DNA from 4 places in the Bacillus sp. 1A genome. Region 3 is predicted to be linked to each of the others. Evidence: riboswitches for the same ligand, from Rfam matches in the RefSeq annotation. Region 3 holds a riboswitch; each other region holds the start of a gene.

What was found. A riboswitch is a leader RNA that binds a small molecule or an ion and turns the genes downstream of it on or off. The one in region 3 is predicted to bind S-adenosylmethionine.
Region 1: linked by a shared signal. The riboswitch ahead of ACUN0F_RS02075 (peptide ABC transporter substrate-binding protein) and the one ahead of mtnW (2,3-diketo-5-methylthiopentyl-1-phosphate enolase) in region 3 are both predicted to bind S-adenosylmethionine.
Region 2: linked by a shared signal. The riboswitch ahead of metI (cystathionine gamma-synthase/O-acetylhomoserine thiolyase) and the one ahead of mtnW (2,3-diketo-5-methylthiopentyl-1-phosphate enolase) in region 3 are both predicted to bind S-adenosylmethionine.
Region 4: linked by a shared signal. The riboswitch ahead of ACUN0F_RS26365 (Na+/H+ antiporter NhaC family protein) and the one ahead of mtnW (2,3-diketo-5-methylthiopentyl-1-phosphate enolase) in region 3 are both predicted to bind S-adenosylmethionine.

The regions. Positions count from the first base shown of each region.
Region 1 covers NZ_JBQYLZ010000001.1:389,999-394,651, forward strand. Annotated here, with positions in the region: gene proC (pyrroline-5-carboxylate reductase) at 1-201, shown strand, start outside; gene ACUN0F_RS02070 (aldo/keto reductase) at 203-1,036, shown strand; SAM riboswitch class I at 1,190-1,294, shown strand; gene ACUN0F_RS02075 (peptide ABC transporter substrate-binding protein) at 1,427-3,067, shown strand; gene ACUN0F_RS02080 (peptide ABC transporter substrate-binding protein) at 3,454-4,653, shown strand, end outside.
Region 2 covers NZ_JBQYLZ010000001.1:2,316,151-2,320,803, forward strand. Annotated here, with positions in the region: gene ACUN0F_RS11690 (cysteine hydrolase family protein) at 1-260, opposite strand, end outside; gene metC (cystathionine beta-lyase) at 423-1,586, opposite strand; gene metI (cystathionine gamma-synthase/O-acetylhomoserine thiolyase) at 1,583-2,695, opposite strand; SAM riboswitch class I at 2,790-2,899, opposite strand; SAM riboswitch class I at 3,103-3,212, shown strand; gene ACUN0F_RS11705 (bifunctional homocysteine S-methyltransferase/methylenetetrahydrofolate reductase) at 3,284-4,653, shown strand, end outside.
Region 3 covers NZ_JBQYLZ010000001.1:2,506,184-2,510,836, reverse strand. Annotated here, with positions in the region: gene ACUN0F_RS12830 (carbon-nitrogen family hydrolase) at 1-427, opposite strand, end outside; gene ACUN0F_RS12825 (pyridoxal phosphate-dependent aminotransferase) at 442-1,620, shown strand; SAM riboswitch class I at 1,685-1,790, shown strand; gene mtnW (2,3-diketo-5-methylthiopentyl-1-phosphate enolase) at 1,855-3,099, shown strand; gene ACUN0F_RS12815 (2-hydroxy-3-keto-5-methylthiopentenyl-1-phosphate phosphatase) at 3,096-3,755, shown strand; gene ACUN0F_RS12810 (methylthioribulose 1-phosphate dehydratase) at 3,752-4,390, shown strand; gene ACUN0F_RS12805 (1,2-dihydroxy-3-keto-5-methylthiopentene dioxygenase) at 4,368-4,653, shown strand, end outside.
Region 4 covers NZ_JBQYLZ010000001.1:5,160,148-5,164,800, reverse strand. Annotated here, with positions in the region: gene ACUN0F_RS26380 (murein hydrolase activator EnvC family protein) at 1-676, opposite strand, end outside; gene gltP (glutamate/aspartate:proton symporter GltP) at 1,170-2,441, shown strand; gene ACUN0F_RS26370 (DUF402 domain-containing protein) at 2,508-3,026, shown strand; SAM riboswitch class I at 3,147-3,252, shown strand; gene ACUN0F_RS26365 (Na+/H+ antiporter NhaC family protein) at 3,347-4,653, shown strand, end outside.

The DNA of each region.
Region 1 (4,653 bases), 2.1 Mb from region 3:
GCCAAACACCTTGTCATTCAAATGATTTCTGGCTCTGCTTCTATGCTTGAACAAACGCAAGATCCAGCTAACCTCCGCGAACAAGTAACAACACCAGGTGGTTCCACAGCTGAGGGTCTCAAAGCTTTATATGAATATAATTTTTCAGAGGCAATTCAAAAAGCAGTAGAAGCAACAAACAAAAAAGCTAGGGGGAAATAATATGAATTTAACAAGTTTAAAAGACTATACAACATTACATAACGGTGTAAAAATGCCTTGGTTCGGTTTAGGTGTTTTTAAAGTAGAAGATGGTTCAGAAGTAATTGAATCTGTAAAAGCAGCAATTAAAAATGGCTACCGCAGCATTGATACTGCCGCAATTTACCAAAACGAAGAAGGCGTTGGACAAGCGATCCGTGAATCAGGTGTTTCACGTGAAGAATTATTCATTACATCAAAAGTATGGAATAGCGATCAAGGGTATGAAACGACACTTCGAGCATTTGAGACTACATTAGAGAAATTAGGTCTAGAATATTTAGATTTATATTTAGTACATTGGCCTGTAAAAGGGAAATATACTGAATCATGGAAAGCGTTAGAAAAGCTTTATAAAGATGGCCGTGTTCGCGCTATCGGTGTGAGTAATTTCCATATTCACCACTTACAAGACGTATTTGAAATTGCTGAAATTAAGCCAATGGTCAACCAAGTGGAATACCATCCACGTTTAGCACAAGAAGAATTACACGCTTTCTGTAAAGACCATAATATCCAACTTGAAGCTTGGTCACCATTAATGCAAGGCCAACTGCTAGACAACCCAACATTACAAGACATTGCAACAAAATATAATAAATCAACTGCGCAAATTATTTTACGTTGGGATCTACAAAACGAAGTTGTAACGATCCCTAAATCTATTAAAGAACATCGCATTATTGAAAATGCAAATATATTCGATTTTGAATTAAGTGCTGATGACATGAAAGCAATTCAAGCTCTAAATGAAGATCGTCGCGTTGGTCCAGATCCAGATAACTTTAACTTCTAATAGAAAAACCACTGCCATATGCAGTGGTTTTTCCTGTTAAAGAAAACTGAAAATTTAAACTATATTTCATTTGGTTGACACTTCATTATCCAAGGTGTAAGATTTTGAATTATCAAAGAAACACAAAAATTAATAAAGTTTATTCGTTTACTCATTGTATCAAGAGAGGTGGAGGGACTGGCCCTTTGAAACCTCGGCAACAGGTTCATTTTGAATACTGTGCCACTTCCTGCAAGCTTTGTGCTTGAAAGATAGAATGAGGGACTTCGTTTATATACGGGTGCATAACTTGTACGTAAAAATCCCTCTTTCTCAATACGAAAAGAGGGATTTTTTATTTTTCATTTCCCTCATCATCATCCAAACTTAATTATTTAGGAGGAAAATCAAATGAAAAAGAAGTTTGTACCCGGTATTGCATCAGTTGTAGGAGTAAGTATTTTATTAACTGGTTGCGGTAGTTATAAAAACGAAGCGAGCGGAGCAAATGCAAAAGACGAGGCGCCTAGTAAACAGATTTTAAACTTATCTTCACCTACTGAAATACGAACAATGGATACAGCTCGTGCTACAGATACTGATTCTGGTCAAGTAATGAGAAACGTATTTGAAGGTTTGTATAATCTTGGTGAAGGTAACAAACCTGTCCCTGGTGTTGCAAAATCTCATGAAGTAAGTGGCGATAAAACGAAATACACATTCCATTTACGAGATTCAAAATGGTCAAACGGCACTCCTGTTACAGCGAAAGACTTTGTCTTCGCTTGGCAAAGAGCTGTTGATCCAGCAACAGCCTCTGAATATGCATTTCTATTCTTTGATATTAAAAATGCAACAAAAATTAACAACAAAGAACTTCCAGCCGATCAACTTGGTGTAAAAGCAATTGATGACCATACGTTTGAGGTGGAATTAGAACGTCCTGTTCCGTACTTTATAAGCTTAACAGCTTTCCCAACATTTCTACCAATTAACGAGGAATTCTTTAAAGCACAAGGTGATAAGTATGCGTTAGAAGACAATACAATTTTGTACAACGGAGCTTTTACACTAAGCGATTGGAAGCATGAGCAAAGCTTTAAATTTAAGAAAAACCCTACCTATTGGGATAAAGATACTGTCAAACTGGAAGAAATCAATTTTAACGTCGTAAAAGAAAAATCTACAGAAGTAAATTTATTCGAGTCAAAACAATTAGATCGTATCAAACTAACATCTGACTTCGTTGATAAATATAAAAAGGATGCTAACTTTAAAGAACGGCCAAACGTAGGGGTACAGTTTCTACGTATGAATCAACAAAACAAAGTACTTCAAAACGTTTCTGCACGCCAAGCAATCGATCAAACAATTGATCGAAAATCCTTTGTAAATACGTTATTAAATGACGGCTCTACACCAACCTCTAGTCTCGTGCCGAAAAACTTTGCAAAAGGACCTGACGGAACAGACTTCCGTGCTGCAAACGGCGATTTAACAAAGGTTGATACAAAATCTGCTCAAGAATTATGGAAAAAAGCTAAACAAGAGCTTGGTTCTGAAAAGATAACATTAGAATTATTAACAAGTGATGCTGACCTTGATAAGAAAACTGGTGAGTTCTTAAAAGGACAACTAGAAAAGAATTTAGATGGATTAACAGTAAATATAAAGCCGCAACCACGTAAACAACAAGTTTCACTTTTATTAAAAGGTGACTACGAAATTGGAATTGACGGCTGGAGCCCTGACTTTGCTGATCCAATTACATTCCTTGAGCTATTTACAACGAATAACCCTTACAACTTAGATCATTACTCTAATAAGGAGTTCGATGAAACAATAACAAAAGTGAAAACAACTTTAGCCGGTGATGAAAAGGCTCGCTGGGAAGCATTACTAGCATCCGAGAAAATATTATTTAAAGACTCTGTTATCGCTCCTCTTTACCAAAAAGGCGAATCTTATTTAGAACGTTCTTATGTGAAAGGAATTGTGCAAGTAGACTTTGCAGGTCAATTAAACTTCAAATGGGCACAAATTAAAAAATAAAAGGCAACCTGAATTGAAGTGTTCCTATCCATACCAATTGTTTTATTGGAAAAATGTATTAAAAGCGGATTTCTCAATAGGAGAAAATCCGCTTTTTTAATATATTATTTTTAAAAAATAATACTCCGATTTTATTATTGACATATAGTTCTTTCCAGTGTTAATATTCTAAATAATCAAAGAAACGAAATATTTCACCATCAAAATATAACGTCTACTACGTTGAAACATATAACGATAGATTATAGTTCAACATGTATATACATATAGAACACCTGATTACCTACATGCACATATTTATAATAGGTTTTCTCTTCTTCTATAGATACACTTCAAAACGTGGACATTATGACGTTACGAACAACACATTTAGGGAGGAACGAACAATGAATAAAAAAGTTGTACCTGTTGTTGCATCTGTTTTAGGGGCAAGTCTATTACTAACTGCTTGCGGGGGAAATAAAGATCATGCAAACGGAGCGAAAGCAAATGATAAACAGGCAATTAACTTATCATTCGCTTCAGAAATTCCAACAATGGATGTTGCAAAAGCAACGGATGGGGAATCCATGAACGTAATGCGCAATGTTTTTGAAGGATTATATGCAATGGGAGAAGATAATAAACCAATTCCTGGTGTTGCTGAGTCGGTTGACGTTAGTCCCGATAAAACAAAATATACATTCCACCTGCGTGATTCGAAATGGTCAAACGGTACTCCTGTTACAGCAAAGGACTTCGTCTTCGCTTGGCAACGTACCGTAAATCCTGATACAGCAGCTGAATATGCATTCTTATTCTTCGATATAAAGAATGCGAAACAAATAAACCAAAAACAATTACCGGTTGATCAATTAGGTATTAAAGCTGTTGATGACAAAACTTTAGAAGTACAACTAGACCGTCCTGTTCCCTACTTCTTAAGCTTAACGACATTCTCAACATTCTTACCAATTAATGAAGATTACTTAAAGTCTCAAGGCGATAAATACGGTTTAGAAACAAATCATTTAATTTACAACGGTGCTTTCACATTAGATAACTGGAAACATGAGCAAAGCTTCCAATTGAAGAAGAATCCTAACTATTGGGATGCTAAAACTGTAAAATTAGAAGAAATCAACTTCAATGTCGTTAAAGATAAATCTACAGAAGTTAACTTATACGATTCAGGACAAATTGATCGCGTTGCTTTAACTGCGGAGTTTGTTGATAAATATAAGAGCGATCCAAACTTCAAAGACCGCGCTGAAGTTGGCATTCAATTCTTACGACTCAATCAAAAAAATGAAACATTAAAAAATCAACATGCACGCCTTGCTATTAACGGAGCAATGAATAAAAAAGCATACGTAGAAACAATTTTAAATAACGGTGCTATTCCAGCTGAAGGAATGGTTCCTGCGAAATTCGCAAAGAGCCCAGAAGGTAACGACTTCCGTAAAGAAAACGGAAACCTAGTCAAAGATGATGTGAAAACAGCGAAAGAAAACTGGAAAAAAGCGAAACAAGAACTTGGTACTGACAAAGTAACAATCGAACTATTAACAAGTGATAATGCTTTAGCTAAAAAAACTGGTGAATAT
Region 2 (4,653 bases), 190 kb from region 3:
GAATTGGCATGTGTTTTTCTTACAAAAAAATCTTGTTCCTGAACATCTAGATCAGCATGAATAGCCCAAAGTTCTTTTTCGGGTACTAAATCATCGTCACAATGTTGAATAAAAATGATTGGTTTATTTGATTTTCTGTATGAAGAAATTCTTTTATTTACTTTTGTAAGTAAATTTTGTAAATCGAATAAATGCTCTTCGCTATAACATACTCCATTTTGTAAATCGATAACGATTAAAACATCTGCACAAGTATCCATTATTTTTGCCCCCTTATTTACTTCTTAATATATCAATTAATTCATTATTTAGAAATAGATGGTGCTCTTTTGTTTTTTTATGGACTATACGAAAAGTAAAAAATATACTTAACGGTATAAAAAAGAAGATATGAAAACTTAATTTCATATCTTCTGTTCGTTCTATGCATTTACAGGTTCTTCTACATAAGAAAGGGCATTTTCAAAATCGGATATTAAATCGTCAACATTTTCAAGGCCGACAGATAACCGAAGTAATGAATTAGAAATTCCTCTTTCATCACGAGCTTCTTGCGACAGTGCTGCATGTGACATTTTAGCTGGGTAGGAAAGAATCGATTCGACAGCTCCTAAACTAACTGCAAAGACAGGTAATTTTACTTTTGATAAAAATTGGCGGAGTGCGTCTTCTGATTGTAAAGTGAAAGATAGGACAGCTCCGGCTGATGTAGCTTGAGATTGTTGAATATCAAATCCAAGATGTGTTTGTAAGCCAGGATAATAGACATTTTTAACTTTAGCGTGCTCTTGTAAATAATGTGCAATTTTATTGGCGTTTGCAGCTGAATGCTCAAGACGTACATGCAATGTTTTTAGACCGCGAAGTACGAGAGAACAATCTTGAGGACCTAAAATAGCGCCGAATGCATTTTGTAAAAATCCAAGTTTTTGAGCGAGTTCGGCATCTTTTACAACCGCTAATCCGGCAGTAACATCACTATGACCGGCAATGAATTTTGTGGCACTATGAAGAACGACATCGGCGCCAAGATCAAGTGGTTTCTGGAATAGTGGTGTCAAAAATGTATTATCAACAAAAGTAAGGGCGTCAATAGATTTTGCAAGTTTAGAAACAGCACGAATATCTGTCACTTTTAAAAGTGGATTAGAGGGTGTTTCCACATAAAAGAGTTTTGTGTTTGGCTTAATGTTTTGCTTTATTTCTTCTACATTTGTCATATCAACAAATGTATGTGACACACCGTAACGGGAGAGCACTTCAGTTATAATTCGGTAAGTTCCTCCGTATACGTCTTCTGAAATGAGTACGTGATCGCCTTGTGAAAGAAGGAGGAATGCAGTAGAAATCGCTGCAATTCCTGATGCGAAGGCAAATCCCTTTGTTCCTCCTTCTAATAAAGCAATGATATCTTCAAGAGCTTCACGAGTTGGATTACCAGAGCGACTATAGTCATATTTTCCGAACGTATCTACATCAAACTGGTGGAATGTTGATGTATTATAGATGGGAACGTTAACAGCTCCTGTTTGCGAGTCATGTTTATATTGGTTGTGCAGTAAGAGTGTATCTATAGAATAACTCATATTCTTACACCTTCTTTTACAAGTTTAATGGCTTGCTTTAAGTCTTGGATTAAATCGTTACTATTTTCAATGCCAACGGAAAATCGCAGAAGACGATTACATACACCGTTTGCTGTTCTGATTTCTTCAGGAATATCAGCGTGTGTTTGCGTTGCTGGATACGTCATTAAACTTTCAACACCACCAAGACTTTCAGCAAATGTAATTAAGGATAAAGATTGTAAGAATGGATTAATCCATGTTTCATCTTTCAGACGAAATGAGATCATGCCGCCTCTTCCAGGATAAAATACATCTGTCACCCCGTCTTCATCATTTAAATAAGCAACAACTGCTTTTGCATTTTCTTCATGTTGTCTCATGCGAAGCGCTAACGTTTTCATACCACGAATTAATAGCCATGAGTCAAATGGACTTAAGACCGCACCAGAGGCATTATGATAATGAGCGATTTCCTCACAAAGTTCCTTTCCTTTTGCAACGACAAGTCCGCTTAGGACATCGTTATGTCCCCCTAAATATTTCGTTGCGCTATGAAGTACAATGTCGGCACCTTCTGTTAATGGCTGCTGTATATAAGGCGTATAGAATGTGTTGTCTACAATAAGAAGTAGTCCGTGTCTTTTCGCTACAGTTGCGACAGCGGCAATATCAGTAACTTGCATTAACGGATTAGTTGGAGTTTCTATGAAAATAGCTTTCGTTTCAGTTGTGATAGCTTGCTCAATTTGTTTAATAGATTGTGTATTTACGTATCTACATCGAACATTCCACTTTTTTTCGTGCTCAGAAAATAATCGATAAGTGCCCCCGTATAAATCTTCAGATACAATAAGTTCGTCTCCGGAACGGAATAGGGAAAGGACGAGGAGAACAGCTGCCATCCCTGAACTACAGGCATAACCTTGTTCACCGTACTCTAAATCTGCGATTGCCTGCTCTAAAAGACCGCGAGTTGGATTGCCAGTTCGTGAATAGTCAAAGCCAGTAGAGTTACCAATTCCTTCGTGACGATAAGCAGTTGAAAAATAAACAGGTGGGTTAACAGTTCCTGTTGTAGTCTCGCTCCGGTTTCCGATTTGTGCTAGTTTTGTTTCAATAGTTGACATGTGAAAATTCCTCCTTTTTAAATTAACAATTAAGTGAATGTAAAATAAAAAAAGCCTTCTAAAGAAGAAGGCTTTCGGTTTGAATAGAGTCTTCTTCTCATCTGTCAAATCTTTCACAATTTGCTGGAATTAGCACCTTATTAACAAATGTTAATGGTTGCTGAGGCGTCAAAGGGCCAGTCCCTCTACCTCTCTAGATAAGAATGTTCGTATGAAATTTTATTATGTTTTTAACTTTACAACAAAAGATAATTGAATTGCAACTTTATTTTAAATAATTTTTATTTTTCCGCAAGTGTCATTGACTTTTGCATTTGTGCATGCTAAATTTATTAAAAAATTAACAAACATTGTTAAAAGGGGAACGTATTTCCTTTTAGCTACATAAATAAAATAATAAAGACAAACTCTTATTGAGAGCGGTGGAGGGAAAGGCCCTGTGAAACCCGGCAACCTTTAAACGAAATGTTTGAAACGGTGCTAATACCTGCAAAACGAATGTTTTGCATAATAAGAGGAGGAATGATTATGTCCCCCTCTTCAAAGTGAAGAGGGTTTTTTTTATATTGATAGAAATGAGGGAGATTTGTGAAATTACTAGATTTATTATCAAAAGGAATTGTAATAGGTGATGGCGCGGTTGGGACATTATTACATTCACATGGCTTGCAAAGTAGTTTTGAAGAATTGAATATATCTGATCCAGATTTAATTATATCGATTCATAAGCAATATGTAGCTGCTGGGGCTGATGTGATTCAAACAAATACGTACGGAGCGAATGAAGCGAAATTACGTATGTATGGCTTAGAGAATCAAGTTGTTCAAATTAATAAAGCGGCAGTGAAGATTGCGAAAGCATCTGTTACAGATAGAAATGCAATTTTAGGGACAATTGGTGGTATGAAACATATCGGAGCTGTTACAACAACTGATATGGAGCGAGAATTTATGCTACTTGAGCAGGCAAGTGCATTACTAGAAGAACAGGTTGATGGACTGCTATTAGAGACTTTCTATGATGAGTTTGAATTACTTCATGCTGTTCAGGTGTTACGAAAACAAACGAATATTCCAATTGTAGCTCAATTAGCGTTACATGAGGCAGGTACGACTCAAAATGGAAATGATGTAAATGAAATATTAAAGCAGCTTTTAGATTACGGTGCAAATGTCGTTGGATTGAACTGTCAACTAGGGCCACTTCATATGACGGAAGCTTTTAAAATGATATCGATTCCTCAAAATGGCTACTTGTCAGCATATCCAAATGCAGGTCTCCCGAATTATGTGGAGGGACGCTACGTATATGAGGGAAGTCCGGCTTATTTCGAAGCGATGACACCGAAATTTATTGAGCAAGGTATCCGGTTATTGGGTGGTTGTTGTGGCACGACTCCAGAACATATTGAAAGTATGAAACGTGCAATTGCAAATGTTACACCTGTAATAGAAAAGGATACGATTCAAAGACCGAAAGTAGTTCATACACACGAGAAGCGTTCAAAAGCTCATGTCACATTAGCAGAGAAAGCAAAAAAACAAACGACAGTAGTAGTGGAATTAGATCCACCGAAAACGTTAAATACGCAGCGATTTTTTGAAGGAGCAAGAGCATTGAAAAGAGCTGGTGCAGATGCTATTACTCTAGCAGATAATTCATTAGCATCGCCTCGCATCTCGAATATGGCAATGGGGGCATTATTAACGAAGCACGATATTCCGGTATTGACGCACTTAACGTGTAGAGACCATAACGTCATCGGACTACAATCTCATTTACTAGGCCTATCAGCGTTAGGTATGGAAGAAGTGTTAGCTTTAACTGGTGATCCAGCACGCGTTGGTGATTTTCCAGGTGCCACTTCTGTATATGATTTGTCCTCTATTGAGCTCATTAAAATGATTAAAGAAATGAACGACGGGCGCTCGATTTTAGGGAAATCAATTGGTCCAGC
Region 3 (4,653 bases):
GAAATAAGTGCACTTTACTATATTCATTGACTAGTTCTCCTTCCTTGTTTACCACATACATTGTATTTGTAACACCTTGCTCTGTTTGCTTCGCTATAGAACCACCGACAATATGTACACCATATTGCTTCGACCATTCTTTCAGCTTTTCTTTCGTTTGCAATCCATCCCTATCTGCAATTTCAGTAAGCCTCGTTAAATCATATCCCGTTGTCCATAGTTCTGGTAAGACAATCACATCTGGTCTTTCCTTCATCGCTTCGCTTATTTTATTTTTAGCATTCTCAATATTTTTTTCTACATCTCCAAAGACAATATCCATTTGAATACATGCGACTTTCATTTTGTCAGCCCCATTCTTAATTTTTTCTTTACAAAATACTGGAAAGATTATATCATTTGTCACTAGAATTGTAACAACTTTCAAAAGAGGTGGAAAGTATGAAATTATTTCAACCTTCTGAGATAGTAACATCATTGCCTACACAATTTTTTGCTTCACTTGTTGCAAAAGTTAACAAAGTCGTTGCAGCTGGTCACGATGTTATTAATCTAGGTCAAGGTAATCCAGATCAACCAACACCGCAGCATATCGTAAAAGCTTTACAAGATGCTGCTGAAAAGACCATTCATCATAAATATCCGCCATTTCGCGGACACGAAAGTTTAAAAGAAGCCGTGGCAACATTCTATCAACGCGAATATGATGTAGTAGTAAATCCAAAAACAGAAGTTGCTATTTTGTTTGGTGGAAAAGCTGGATTAGTAGAATTACCAGTTTGTTTTACAAACCCTGGTGATACTATTCTCGTTCCAGATCCAGGCTATCCAGATTATTTATCAGGAGTTGCTTTAGCAAAAGCACAATTTGTAACAATGCCGCTTATTGCAGAAAATAATTTTTTACCAGATTATACAAAAATTGATGCCACTACCGCTAAGCGTGCAAAGTTAATGTTTTTAAACTATCCAAATAATCCTACTGGTGCTACTGCATCAAAAGATTTCTTTGATGAAACCATTCATTTTGCTAATAAACATAATATATTAGTCGTTCATGATTTTGCTTACGGTGCTATTGGATTCGATGGTCAAAAACCTGTTAGTTTCTTGCAAGCAGACGGTGCTAAAAATACAGGTATTGAAATTTACACTCTATCGAAAACTTTCAATATGGCTGGATGGCGCATCGCTTTTGCTGTGGGGAATGAAAGTGTGATTGAGACAATTAACTTATTACAAGATCATATGTATGTTAGTATTTTTGGTGCAGTTCAAGATGCTGCCCGCGAAGCACTATTAAGTTCACAATCTTGCGTAATAGACCTTGTAAATAGTTACGAATCTCGAAGAAACGCTCTTGTTTCAGCTTGTCACTCAATTGGTTGGAATGTAGATATTCCAACAGGCTCATTCTTTGCATGGCTTCCTGTTCCGAAAGGATATACATCTGAGCAATTTTCTAATATTTTACTAGAAAAAGCACACGTTGCAGTTGCTCCTGGTGTTGGATTTGGTGAACATGGCGAAGGATATGTCCGTGTTGGTCTCTTGCATACAGAAGATAGATTACGAGAAGCCATTAATCGAATTGATAAATTAAATTTTTTCAAAAAGTAATTGACAACATGAAAAATATCTGACAAAATTCAGTTATCTTAAAAATTTAAACATTTCTAAATACTTCTTATCAAGAGCAGGTGGAGGGACGAGCCCGACGAAACCCGGCAACCGATCTACAATTGTAGACACGGTGCTAATTCTCGCAGCATTATGCTGACAGATAAGGAGCTGGTTGTAAAAAAACCTCTCCTTAGCTGAGAGGTTTTTTTATTTAACTAGGAGGTTTTAACAATGAGCGGAATTATAGCAACGTATTTAATCCATGATGATTCACATAACTTAGAAAAAAAAGCCGAGCAAATTGCACTCGGTTTAACAATTGGCTCTTGGACTCATTTGCCACACTTATTGCAAGAACAATTAAAACAGCATAAAGGCAACGTCATTCATGTTGAGGAACTAGCTGAACAAGAACATACCAATTCGTATTTACGTAAAAAAGTAAAACGCGGAATTATTAAAATCGAATATCCGTTATTAAACTTCAGTCCGGACTTACCAGCAATTTTAACAACTACATTCGGAAAGCTATCACTTGATGGTGAAGTGAAATTAATCGACTTAACATTTTCAGACGAGTTAAAACAATATTTCCCTGGTCCAAAATTCGGGATAGATGGTATTCGAAATCTTTTACAAGTGCATGAGCGTCCCCTTTTAATGAGTATTTTTAAAGGAATGATTGGACGAAATATTGGGTATTTAAAAACGCAATTACGCGATCAAGCAATTGGTGGTGTAGATATAGTAAAAGATGATGAAATATTATTTGAGAATACATTAACACCACTTACGAAACGCATTGTATCTGGAAAAGAGGTTTTAGAATCCGTATATGAAACATACGGACATAAAACGTTATATGCCGTAAATTTAACAGGACGAACTTTTGATTTAAAAGAAAATGCGAAACGCGCAGTGCAAGCTGGGGCAGATATTCTATTATTTAATGTATTTGCTTACGGACTAGATGTACTACAATCACTTGCAGAAGATGATGAAATCCCAGTTCCTATTATGGCACACCCTGCTGTAAGTGGTGCTTATTCAGCATCCAAGTTATATGGAGTTTCCTCTCCATTATTACTAGGAAAGCTACTACGTTATGCTGGGGCTGACTTTTCATTATTCCCATCTCCATACGGAAGTGTTGCACTAGAAAAAGAGGAGGCTCTTGCCATCTCAAAACATTTAACTGAAGACGATGCATTTTTCAAGAAGAGTTTTTCTGTTCCGTCTGCTGGTATTCATCCTGGTTTCGTTCCCTTTATTCTACGAGATTTCGGTAAAGATGTTGTTATTAATGCTGGCGGCGGGATACATGGGCATCCAAGTGGGGCGCAAGGGGGCGGTAAAGCTTTCCGTACTGCAATTAATGCTACTTTGCAAAATACACCACTCCATGAAGTAGATGACATAAATTTACATAGTGCACTACAAATATGGGAAAATCCCTCTCATGGGGTGAAATTATGAGTATTCAAGTATTTTGTGATTTCGATGGCACGATTACAAATAATGATAACATTATGTCCATTATGGAAAAATTCGCACCACCAGAAGCCGAAGAAGTAAAGAATAGAATTTTATCACAAGAGCTGTCTATTCAAGAAGGTGTTTCTCAATTATTTCAATTAATACCTACTAGTCTACACGATGATATGATTCAATTTTTAATAAAAACTGCTGAAATCCGTAGTGGTTTTCATGAATTTATACAATTTGTAAATGAAAATAACATTTCTTTTTACGTTATATCAGGTGGAATGGATTTCTTCGTCTATCCACTCTTACAAGGAATCATTCCAAAAGAGCAAATTTACTGTAATGAAACAGACTTTTCAAGTGAATTCATTACAGTTAAGTGGCCTCATCCTTGTGATCATCATTGTCAAAATCATTGCGGATTATGCAAATCATCTTTAATTCGTAAATTAAGTGATACGAATGACTTCCATATTGTGATTGGGGATTCAATTACTGATTTACAAGCTGCAAAACAAGCAGATAAAGTATTCGCTCGCGACTTCCTTATTACAAAGTGTGAAGAGAATTATATTGCTTATACACCGTTTGAAACATTTCACGATGTTCAAACCCAATTAAAACATTTGTTGGAGGTGAAATCATGAAACAACTTTTTCGTCAATGGTATGACTTAAGCGAGATAAAAAAAGAATTAACAACACGAAATTGGTTTCCAGCAACGAGTGGTAATATTTCTATAAAGGTTAGTCATGAGCCACTTACTTTTCTTATTACAGCAAGTGGTAAAGATAAAACAAAAACTACTCCAGATGATTTCCTATTAGTAGATCATCTAGGGGTTCCCGTATTAGAGACTGAATTACGCCCTTCAGCAGAAACAATATTGCATACACATATTTATAACAATACGAATGCTGGGTGCGTACTTCATGTTCATACAACTGATAATAATGTCATCACAAATTTATATAGTGATGCAGTCACCCTTCAAAATCAAGAAATTATTAAAGCTCTCGATATTTGGGAAGAAGGTGCAACAATTCACATTCCTATTATCGAAAACCATGCCCATATCCCAACGCTTGGAGAAAACTTCCGAAAGCACATACAAGGAGATTCGGGAGCAGTATTAATTCGTAACCACGGTATTACCGTATGGGGCCGAGATAGCTTTGATGCAAAGAAAAGATTAGAAGCTTATGAGTTTTTATTCCAATTTCATATAAAACTATTATCAATTCAAGGAGGCGTTTCTAATGGCGCAAATTCGTATTCATGAAGTAAATACTCGCATAGAAAATGAAGTGGAAGTATCTAAATTTCTACAAGAGAAAGGCGTTTTATATGAGAAATGGAACATCTCTAAACTTCCTACTTATTTAAATGAAAATTATTTGTTAACAGATGAAAACAAGGCTGAAATATTAGCTGTGTTTTCAAAAGAAATCGCTGATGTTTCAGCGCGCCGAGGTTATAAAGCACATGATGTAATTTCACTTTCAAATAGCACACCTAACCTTGACGAATTATTAATTAATTTCC
Region 4 (4,653 bases), 2.7 Mb from region 3:
AATCTACTTTTGCTACTTTCGTATGTAGATCGCTAATAAAGGTTTGCTGCTGTTGTTGGTTATTTTGTAATTCTTGCTGTTTTTGTTCTAATTTTTGCTCGGATTCTTTCAGTTGTTGTTCTTTTTTCTCAACAGCCTCTTTTTCTTTCGCCACAGCATTTTGGTCAGTTGTTTGTTTTTTCACAATATCTGTATCATTGTTTAAAATTAAACTTACAGAGTACATATTATCAACAAGATCAGCAATGTTTGTAGAATTTGTTAATACCTCTGTAATGATGTTTGTACGAGGTTTTTCTTGCATAGATTGTAAACGTTGTTTAATAACTTCCTGACGCGTATCTATGTTTGTTTGTAATTGCTCTATATGTTTCTTTTTTTCAGTAATTATTTGTTGTGTTTTACTAATTTCTTTTTTTGTATCGTTTAATTCAGCTTCGTTTTTATTAATAGAAGTAGTTAAGTCATCAATTTTCTTTTGTAATTCTTGAATTTCTTTTTCTATTTGTTCTTTCTCAGCTGATTTATTTTGTAAGTCATTTTGTTTTCCTTCTAATTCAGATTGAATATTAGATAATTTATCTTGATTCGTTTCAGCGTATACGGGTGAAAGTAACGGAGAAACAAAAAGTGTTCCTGCTGCTAAAACACTAAACGCTGCAAATTTCTTTTTCATGGTTGTCTGGCTCCTTTCCCTATGAATGTTATATATCATAAGAAGAAGAGTGTCTATCGTTGTAACCATAATGTAAAGAAAATTTTATAAAGTTGCTAAGTTTTGTCGGAATTTATCATTTTTCAACAGTATTTGTAATGGTAATTTTATTTTTTTAGTTTGTGCAACAAAGTTGTATTCTAGATTTTATCTGTAAAATAAAGGGAAAAAATCGTGATTTTATATAGCGAAATTCAAGTTGAAAACCCACTAAAATACTAGTGAGGAATCGTTCTCATGTTAGGTTTTCTGACATGGGTTTTATTTTTGTCAAGAAAATTATTTGTGTTCAGGAAAAGTTATTTTGTTGTCAGATTTAATTTTTTGATTTATGATTTTTAACAGGGACAAAATGTAGTGAATTGTCGAATAATATGTAATACTCTTAATTTCAAGTTTTATAAATATAGAATGAGAGGTAGAGTGACACATCGAAGAGGGGGTTACAACAAATATGAAAAGAATAGGACTTGCATGGCAAATTTTAATTGGACTTGCTCTAGGTATCGCGGTGGGGGCAATTTTTTATGGCGATAGCACAGTTGTAGGGTACCTAAAACCAATTGGTGATATTTTTATCCGATTAATTAAAATGATCGTTGTGCCGATTGTTGTAGCAAGTATTGTTGTTGGAGTTGCTGGTGTTGGCGATGTTAAAAAACTAGGCCGATTAGGCGGGAAAACAATTCTTTATTTTGAAATTATTACAACAATTGCAATTGTTGTTGGTCTACTGGTAGCGAATATTTTCCAACCAGGAAAAGGCGTGAATATGGATCAATTAACAAAGACTGATATTTCTAAATATGCAGAAACAACAGCTCAAGTACAAAGTCATTCGTTTGCAGATACATTTGTGAATATCGTTCCAACGAATATTATGAAATCATTGGTTGAGGGCGATATGCTTGCGATTATCTTCTTCTCTGTACTATTTGGTTTAGGAGTTGCGGCGATTGGTGAAAGAGGAAGACCGGTTCTTCAATTTTTCCAAGGTGTAGCAGATGCGATGTTTTACGTGACTAACCAAGTTATGAAATTTGCACCGTTTGGTGTATTCGCATTAATTGGTGTAACAGTTTCGACGTTTGGTTTATCTTCATTAATTCCATTAGGGAAATTAGTCATAGTTGTATATGGTGCGATGATTTTCTTCGTTGTAGTCATACTAGGACTTACAGCGAAAATATTTGGAATTAACATTTTCCAATTCTTTAAAATTTTAAAAGACGAACTGATCTTAGCATACTCTACAGCAAGTTCAGAAACAGTTTTACCGAAAATCATGGAGAAAATGGAGAAGTTCGGTTGTCCGAAGGCAATTACATCTTTCGTTATTCCGACAGGTTATTCATTTAACTTAGATGGATCAACTTTATATCAAGCAATTGCAGCTATTTTCTTAGCGCAAATGTACGGTATTGATTTATCCATTACACAACAAATTACATTATTACTAGTATTAATGGTTACATCAAAAGGTATTGCGGGTGTACCGGGCGTATCATTCGTTGTATTATTAGCGACACTTGGTACAGTAGGTATTCCAGCTGAAGGTTTAGCCTTTATCGCTGGTATTGACCGTATTTTAGATATGGCTCGTACAGCAGTTAACGTTGTAGGTAACTCTTTAGCAGCTGTAGTTATGTCTAAGTGGGAAGGTCAGTATGACGCTGAAAAAGGACAAGCCTACTTGAAAGAAATTTCTAATAAGCAAGCAGCTTAATTATAATTTGAACAAGCTCTCACATAATATGTGGGGGCTTTTCTATATAGAAGGGAAGCGGACGTAATGAAACGTAAATATGGTGACGGTTCTTCGTGGAAGCGACTAATAGAGAAGGATTATACGGTTAAGCAAGTAGAAGAAGGAATGCTAGGAATATTAGAAATAAAAAAGGTAAGAGAACCTAGTTGTAAAGAATATGATGGTAAACAACTTTGTATTGCAGGGAATCAATATACGTGGATTCAATATTTCATAGACGGGAAAAACTTTGCGATTACAGCTATGTTAGATGATCAGAAAAAATTAGTGCAATATTATATCGATGTGGCGAAAGAATATAAAATTGACGACCGTGGTTTACCGTATTTTGATGATTTATATTTAGATGTAGTGTTATTACCGAACGGTAAAATGTATATATTGGATGAAGATGAGCTAGAGGATGCTTATAAAAGTGGCGATGTTACAAAAGAAGAGTATAAGTTAGCTTGGTACACTACGAAATGGATAATAGATGCAATGAAAAATAGCGAATTTTATTGGATTTCAATATTGGAAGAAGAAATCAAAAAGTTAAAATGATTGTTGTATTCAAATTTTTGTATAATTACCAAAAAAATCTATACAAAAAATAATTGACTTTTGTTTTGTAAGCGAGTAAAGTTAGGGAAGAAATTATTATTAAAAAATAAATATGAAACCTTCTTATAAAGAGAGGCGGAGGGACTGGCCCTACGATGCCTCGGCAGCGGACTCGATTTCAGAGTGCTGTGCCAAATCCAGCAAGCATGTGCTTGAAAGATGAGAAGAGCGTTCCTTATAGATGTATAAGACCTCTTCTCATTGGAAGAGGTCTTTTGTTATTCATTAGAAAAAGGTTGAAACTAGGGAGAGATGGTACTTTGAAAGAAACGAGAGGAAATGGTTTGGCTTTATTACCACTTGGGATATTTTTGGCGCTATTTATTGGTTCTGGAATTATTACAGGTGATTTCTATAAATTGCCGATACTTGTAGCAATTTCAATTGCTGTAGGAGTCGCTTTAGCAATGAATCGTAAAGAAAGTTTTAATGTAAAAGTAGAACGATTCGCTAAAGGTGCAGGGAACCCGGATATTATGATTATGGTTTTAATTTTTGTACTGGCAGGAGCGTTTTCTGAAACGGCAAAAGGGATGGGCGGCGTTGATTCTACAGTTAACTTAGCGTTATCCATTTTACCGCAAGGATTTATCGTAGCTGGAATTTTTGTTATAGGGGCATTTATTTCATTAGCAATGGGAACTTCAATGGGAACAATTGCTGCATTAGCACCAATTGCTGTAGGTATTAGTGGGCAAACTGATATCTCCATTGCACTTACGATGGCTACCGTTGTTGGCGGAGCGATGTTTGGTGATAATTTATCATTTATTTCAGATACAACAATCGCAGCTGTACGCTCACAAGGAACAGAAATGAAAGATAAGTTTAAAACGAACTTTTTAATTGTATTACCAGCGGCTATTATTACAATTGTACTATTAGTAATCATTACTTTAGGGAGCGATACGCAGATTAAAGCGCATAGCTTTGACTGGATAAAGATTTTACCGTATGCAGGAGTACTTATTACAGCATTGCTTGGCTGGAATGTACTTATTGTGTTAACTGGTGGAACTGTACTATCCGGCGTTATAGGTCTTTTAGATGGAAGTTACACGTTAGAGAGTTTCTTTAAAAGTGTAACGACTGGAATGGGCGGTATGATGGAGTTAGTATTACTTGCTATTTTAATTGGTGGTATGGTCGAACTGATTCAATATAATGGTGGTATTCAATATTTAATGAATATTTTAACTCGTAACATTCGTTCGAAAAAAGGAGCAGAGTTCGGTATCGCTGGTTTAGTAGGTATGACGAATATGTGTACAGCGAATAATACGATTTCTATTATTTTTACAGGTCCACTTGCGAAAAACATTGCAGATCAATATGAAATTGATCCTCGTAAATCAGCGAGTGTATTAGATCTTTTCTCATGTTGTGTGCAAGGGTTAATTCCATACGGTGCGCAAATGTTAACGGCAGCAGGATTTGCGGCGTTATCTCCGATTGAATTGTTACCATATGCGTTTTATCCGATCTTAGTTGGAGTATGTGGAATTATTTCTATATTAATTGGTTTCCCGAGGTTTTCTAAAGTAGCGGGAAAGAAAGAGTATCATAA